Regions from separate parts of the Reinekea thalattae genome, predicted to be linked through region 2. Evidence: predicted binding sites of a transcription regulator. Region 2 holds the regulator's gene; the other holds the start of a gene.
The links. Region 2 encodes LexA, which represses DNA repair genes until DNA is damaged. Its sites were predicted from a motif close to TACTGTNTANNTANACAGTA; they were not measured.

Region 1: a site for LexA is predicted at 1,213-1,232, ahead of uvrA (excinuclease ABC subunit UvrA). Genes of this name have one in related genera too.

The regions. Positions count from the first base shown of each region.
Region 1 is NZ_VKAD01000001.1:1,300,954-1,304,379, forward strand. It holds gene FME95_RS06025 (class I SAM-dependent methyltransferase) at 1-312, shown strand, start outside; gene FME95_RS06030 (single-stranded DNA-binding protein) at 387-974, opposite strand; gene uvrA (excinuclease ABC subunit UvrA) at 1,385-3,426, shown strand, end outside.
Region 2 is NZ_VKAD01000001.1:680,635-684,060, reverse strand. It holds gene FME95_RS03160 (class I SAM-dependent methyltransferase) at 1-224, shown strand, start outside; gene rnhA (ribonuclease HI) at 217-660, shown strand; gene dnaQ (DNA polymerase III subunit epsilon) at 673-1,389, shown strand; gene lexA (transcriptional repressor LexA) at 1,532-2,134, opposite strand; gene FME95_RS03140 (3-deoxy-7-phosphoheptulonate synthase) at 2,310-3,407, opposite strand.

The sequences.
Region 1 (3,426 bases), 620 kb from region 2:
GACGGCATCTTTTGCTATGCCCTGCTGCATCTTTTAACCAAGGCAGCACGCAAAAAGTTTATCGACGACTGTTACCAACAACTAAACAATAACGGCTATATGGTTTTCGTTACACTGGCCACTCATACCCCGACTTTTGCTCAAGGTGCAAAGATGGATCACAACACCTATCTATCTCGTCATGGCGTAGACCTGTTTTATCACGACCTAGAAACTATCGAGCAAGAGTTCTCAGCTTACGGACTTATTGAGCAAACACTCAGCCATGAGGACTCACAAGATTTTTGGATTATTGTTTGTCAGAAGACTTAAACCTCCAGCCACAAAAAAGCCCTTAAAATAAGGGCTTAATTAGTATTTTTGACCGATGTGATCTGAGGTAAATCCTAGAACGGTATATCGTCGTCAAAATCGTCAAAGCCACCCGGTGCTGGTTGCGCAGGTGCCGACTGAGGTTGTTGCTGTTGTGGAGATTGCTGTGGCGCGACCTGTTGCGGCGCACCAAAACCACCACCTTGAGGTTGCTGAGGCGGTGCTTGATTGTAATTAGGCTGTGCTGCTGGCTGCTGATTAAAGCCGCCGCCTTGTGGTTGTTGACCAAAACCACCGCCTTGCTGAGGTGCTCCGCCTTCTTGGCGACCACCAATAAATTGCATTTCATTACCGACAATTTCGGTTGAATAACGGTCTTGGCCGTTTTGGTCTTGCCATTTACGAGTCTGCAAACGTCCTTCGATATAAACCTGTGAACCTTTGCGTAAATATTGCGAGGCAACCTCTGCGGTTCGGCCAAAGAGCACGATACGGTGCCATTCGGTAAGATCCTGACGGTTTCCTTGCTCGTCTGCTCGGCCAAGTTCATTGGTCGCTACATTCAGGTTCACTACCTGAGTGCCCGATGCGGTTGTACGCACCTCGGGATCCTGCCCTAATCGACCTAAAATAATGACCTTGTTTACGGTACCCTTTGCCATATGCCTTCCTATATATTTCGTTTTTGCTAGCCGCGAACTATCCATCAGTTGAAGGCTAACTTCAAGGTTGATTTGATGATTCCGCTGGCTTTCTTTATCTCTGTCACGCTTGTATTGGTTAATCCCCTCAAACACTAATGCTGCGGGGCTCACTGTTTGAGACTTCGACCCGAGTTAAAAACCTATTGAGTCACGGATTCTACTTTAAGGATTACCGCAGTGATAAAAAAACCTTGCGATCTGTATATTCATACAGTTATATTAGTCGCACGCTTTTTAATCCACACACTTAAAGAGCTTTTTCAGCAGCCTTCACAGTTTGATCCCCAGTCTTCGGTGAGGTGCTGCTGGAACTTCTTGCCAATTTATGCTTTCTTTGGGGCTTTGTTTCTTTCCAGTTCGAGGATTTCATGGACAAAATTTCCGTCCAGGGTGCCCGTACCCACAATCTTAAAGACATTACCATTGATATTCCACGCGACAAGCTTGTTGTTATCACTGGGCTTTCAGGCTCAGGTAAGTCTTCGTTGGCGTTCGACACCCTCTACGCCGAGGGTCAACGCCGTTATGTTGAATCACTATCAACCTACGCTCGGCAGTTTTTATCGATGATGGAAAAACCGGATGTCGACCATATTGAAGGTCTGTCACCGGCGATTTCTATTGAACAAAAAACCACCAGCCATAACCCTCGATCTACGGTAGGTACCACTACCGAAATTTATGATTACTTACGTTTGCTGTTTGCACGTATTGGTGAACCACGCTGCCCTGAACATGGTGAACCACTAGAAGCTCAAATGGTCAGCCAGATGGTTGATTCGGTGCTGGCGTTGCCAGAAGGCAGCAAGCTAATGATGCTTGCGCCGCTCATCCGCGACCGTAAAGGTGAGCACTTACATGTTTTCAACGAACTTAGGGCTCAAGGCTTTGTGCGTGTGCGTGTCGATGGCACGGTGATGGATTTAGACGAAGTTCCAGAACTCGATAAACGTAAAAAGCACACCATCGAAGCAGTCGTTGACCGCTTCAAAGTCCGTGATGACTTACAACTGCGATTGGCCGAGTCGTTCGAAACCTGCTTAACCTTAGCGGGCGGTATCGCTCAAATCAGTTGGATGGATGGTGACGGCGAAGACATTTTGTTTTCGAACAAGTTTGCCTGTCCGGTATGCGGCTATTCAATTGCCGAACTGGAACCGCGCATGTTCTCGTTCAACAACCCAGCCGGTGCCTGTGAAGAGTGCGACGGCTTAGGCCTTAAACAGTATTTTGATCGCAGTAAGGTTGTCCGCGACGACAGCCTGACCCTAGCCGAAGGCGCTATTTCTGGTTGGGATCGACGTGCTGTCTATTACTTTAGCCAGCTCACCTCACTAGGCGAGCACTTCAGCATTGACCTTGACCAGCCGTTTAAAAAACTACCGAAAAAATTCCGTGAGATGGTGCTTAACGGCAGCGGCGATGTTGAGATCGACTTTAACTACGTCAACAGCCGTGGCGCGGTCTATAGCCGAACACACGCCTTTGAAGGTGTGGTGCCTAACATGGAGCGACGCTATCGCGAAACCGATAGCAGCTCGGTGCGTGAGGAGTTGTCAAAGTATTTGGCGGAACAACATTGCCCGAGTTGTCACGGCAGTCGCCTTAAAGAAAGCGCACGTAATGTCTTTATTGATGGCGTGACCTTGCCGGAAGTGACGCACATGTCTATTGCCGACGCTGTCCGCTATTACAACAGCTTAAAGCTCGAAGGCAGCAAAGCACAAATCGCGGAAAAAATTCTGCGTGAAATCATTCAACGTCTCAGCTTCTTAGAAAATGTCGGCCTAGAATATTTAACCCTCGACCGTAGCGCCGATACGCTTTCTGGCGGTGAAACTCAACGTATTCGACTGGCTAGCCAGATTGGCGCTGGCCTTGTTGGAGTCATGTATATCTTAGATGAACCTTCAATTGGTCTTCACCAACGCGACAACGATCGTCTGTTGCAAACGCTGACTAACTTGCGTGATATGGGCAATACCGTTTTAGTGGTCGAGCATGACGAAGACGCCATTCGCACCGCCGACTGGGTGTTAGATATCGGCCCTGGCGCTGGCGTTCATGGTGGTAACGTGATTGCCGCAGGCACGCCAAAACAAATCATGGCAAGTAAGGATTCACTGACCGGTAAATACCTGAGCGGCAAGCTAAAAATTGACGTACCGAACGAACGCGCAGTAGCTGACCCGAAACGACAGCTAGTGATCAAAGGCGCAACGGGCAACAACTTACAGTCGGTCGACCTGTCCATTCCTGTCGGCCTATTTAACTGTATTACCGGAGTTTCCGGTTCAGGTAAATCAACACTGATAAACCGAACGCTTTATCCACTGGCCGCAACCGCGTTGAACAATGCGACCACGCTAACCGCAGCACCTTACCAAAGCATCGCAGGACTCGACTTTTA
Region 2 (3,426 bases):
TCTTTACATTACCGATGGTGGCACCCAATTGGTTGAATCGGTTTAATGGCTTAAAAAAATGGCTGACAAAGCTATGTCCATTTTTTGGTGCGGTTTATGTATTGGTCGGTTATAAGCAGGTTTTGGGTAAGCTTCCCCCTGAGCTGCGAAGAAATTCAAAAAGAAGCGTTTTAGAAACCACGCTGGGTGTCAGTTCGTCAAAGAGGGAGTCTTCTAGTGAGTGAAAAAGCAGTAACGATATACACCGACGGTGGTTGTCGCGGTAATCCTGGCCTTGGTGGTTGGGGTACAGTCTTAATTTGGGCTGGGCGCGAAAAGAAACTTTATGGCGCTGAAGCTGACACAACCAATAACCGTATGGAGTTAACTGCTGCCATTGAAGGTTTAAAAGCGTTGAAAAAGCCAGTCAGTGTCGAGCTCTATACGGATTCAAAATATGTTCAGCAAGGCATTACTAAGTGGATCGAAGGCTGGAAGAAAAACGGTTGGAAGACAGCCGCACGCAAGCCAGTAAAAAATCAGGATTTATGGCAGCAGCTCGATCAAATGATGTCTCAGCATAAGGTGACTTGGCGCTGGGTAAAGGGGCACGCGGGCGACAAATATAATGAAGTTGCCGATCAACTTGCCAACCAAGCGATGGATGAATTTAAGGGGTAAAAATAAACTCGCATGAGATTAGTTATTTTAGATACCGAGACAACGGGTTTAAATCCCAAAAAAGGCGATCGTATTGTTGAGGTCGGCTGTGTTGAAATGGTGGAGCGTAAATTAACTGGGCGCCATTATCATGAATACATAAACCCTGAACGCGATATCCCTGCCGAGGTAGTGGCCGTTCATGGTATCGACAACGAACGAGTTAAAGATTGCCCTAAGTTTCGTGATATTGCTGTTGGTTTGTGGCAATGGCTCGAAGGTGCCGATCTAGTTATTCATAACGCCGCTTTCGATATGGGCTTTTTAAACGCTGAATTTGAGCGTTTTGCAAAAGAGCAGGGCCAGACTTTTGTGCCACTGGAATCAGCTTGTGGCGTTATCGATACATTAAAAATTGCACGCGATAAGCATCCTGGCTCTAAGGTGTCGCTGGATGCATTGTGTAAGCGTTATGGCATCGATAATTCGCATCGAACCTTACACGGCGCATTACTGGATTCTGAGATTCTGGCGGATGTTTATCTGTTCCTAACCGGTGGCCAGACAGATTTGATGCTCGGTGAATCTGAAACGAACGCTAATGAAACGGCGGCGATTGACCTTTCTGTGCTCGACACTCAAGGGCAGAAGCCTCTTGTTCAGGTTCAGCCAAGTGCTGAAGAGTTGGCGGCACATAAAGAATTTTTAGCAATGATCAGCGCTAAAGCCGATAAAGAAGTCAGCTGGTAAAGGCAACTAATAAAGACAACTAATAAAGACAACTAAATAAACACGATCTTCACTATAATAATTGCTCAAATAAAAAAAGCCGCATTAAGCGGCTTTTTTTGTAGCTGCTAACCTAAGTTAGCCTAATCAATGTCGGTTGTGGCTAGTGAATTGAGCGTCGAATAACGCCAACATAAAGGCCTTCAATGGCAAAGTCTTCTTCAGCTAGATTGACCACAATAGGCTCAAAATCTTCGTTTTCTGGGTAGAGCGTAACAATGCTGCCTTTTTTCTCGTAGCGCTTTACCGTGACATCGTCACCGACACGAGCCACTACAATATCACCGTTACGCACGGATGTAGTTTTGTGAACGGCAATAAGGTCATCCTCTAAAATACCAATATCTTTCATACTTAAGCCCTGAACTTGCAGCATGAAATCGGCATTTGGCTGAAACAGGCTACGAGGAAGGTCAACGTATTCTGCAATTTGTTCTTCAGCCAGTACTGGCGAACCTGCGGCAACACGACCAATGACAGGAATACCAGATTCTGACTCTGGCAGCCGAATGCCACGGCTTGCGCCTTGTACAATTTCAATGTGTTGCTTTCTTGCCAGTGCCTTGATGTGTTCTTCTGCTGCATTTGCCGATTTAAAGCCAAGCTCTTTTGCTATTTCGGCGCGGGTTGGTGGGTAGCCGGTTTTTTCAATGTGATCTTTGATGACATCTAAAACCTGTTGCTGCCTCGCGGTGAGCTTTTCCATAATCTTAAGCCTGTTAAAATGTCCAGTCATAGGATTATATACAGTATGTGCCAGCTGTAAAGATATACAGCAGTTAAAGTCGCGTCGAGCTAAAGTGCGGATAATTGATGCCATAAAAAAGGCCGACAATGTCGGCCTTTTATTTACAACAGTTATCTGTAGCAGAGTCGCTTGGTTAGCGTTTAGCTAGGCTGTCTTTGATTTTATCGCGCATCGATTTCATCAGCGACTCGGTCGTTTCCCATGAAATACAAGCATCCGTAACTGACTGACCGTAGGTTAGCTCTTTTAGATCACTCGGTATGCTTTGGTTACCGGCGACGATGTTGCTTTCAATCATCAAGCCAACAATCGAGGTGTTACCTTCGGTGATTTGGTTGGCAACGTTATCGGCAACAAGAGGCTGTAAGTTGTGATCTTTATTCGAGTTGGCGTGTGAACAGTCAACCATGATGTTTGGCAAAATCTTGGCTTTGTTTAGCTGTTCTTCACATAACGAAATCGAAACCGAATCGTAGTTAGGCTTGCCGCCGCCGCCACGTAGAACAACATGACCATATTGGTTGCCCTTGGTCGAGATAATAGAAACTTGGCCTTGCGTGTTGATGCCTAAAAAGTTGTGCGGCGACGAGACACTTTGTAGCGCATTAATGGCGACATCTAAGCTGCCATCGGTACCGTTTTTAAAGCCAACAGCAGAGGAAAGGCCGCTGGCCATTTCACGGTGAGTCTGACTTTCTGTTGTACGTGCACCAATTGCAGACCAGCTGATGAGGTCTTGAATGTACTGTGGCGAAATAGGGTCTAGCGCTTCTGTTGCGGTTGGTAAGCCGATTTCGGCAATATCCATTAGCAGCTTACGACCAATTTGAATGCCGTCGGCAATTTTGAACGAGTCATCCATGTAAGGGTCGTTAATTAAGCCTTTCCAGCCTGTCGTGGTACGAGGCTTTTCAAAATAAACCCGCATCACCAATAGTAGGGTGTCGCTGACTTCGTCGCTGAGCTTTTTCAATCGGCGAGCATAATCCAAGGCCGCTTCTGGGTCATGGATAGAGCAAGGGCCAATGACAACCATAAGTCGATTGTCTTTGCGGTCTAAAATATCACGTACTGCTTTACGGCCTTCGGTGATGGTTTTATTGGCGGCTTCCGAAACGGGAATCTGTTTTTTTATATCTGATGGGGTGATCAGAACTTCTTGGTTTTCGATGTTTAAATTCTCTGTGCTGAACATGCTGCGTTCACTATCAAGCTGTGGATGTGACGCCATACTATCCTAGGTAATAATA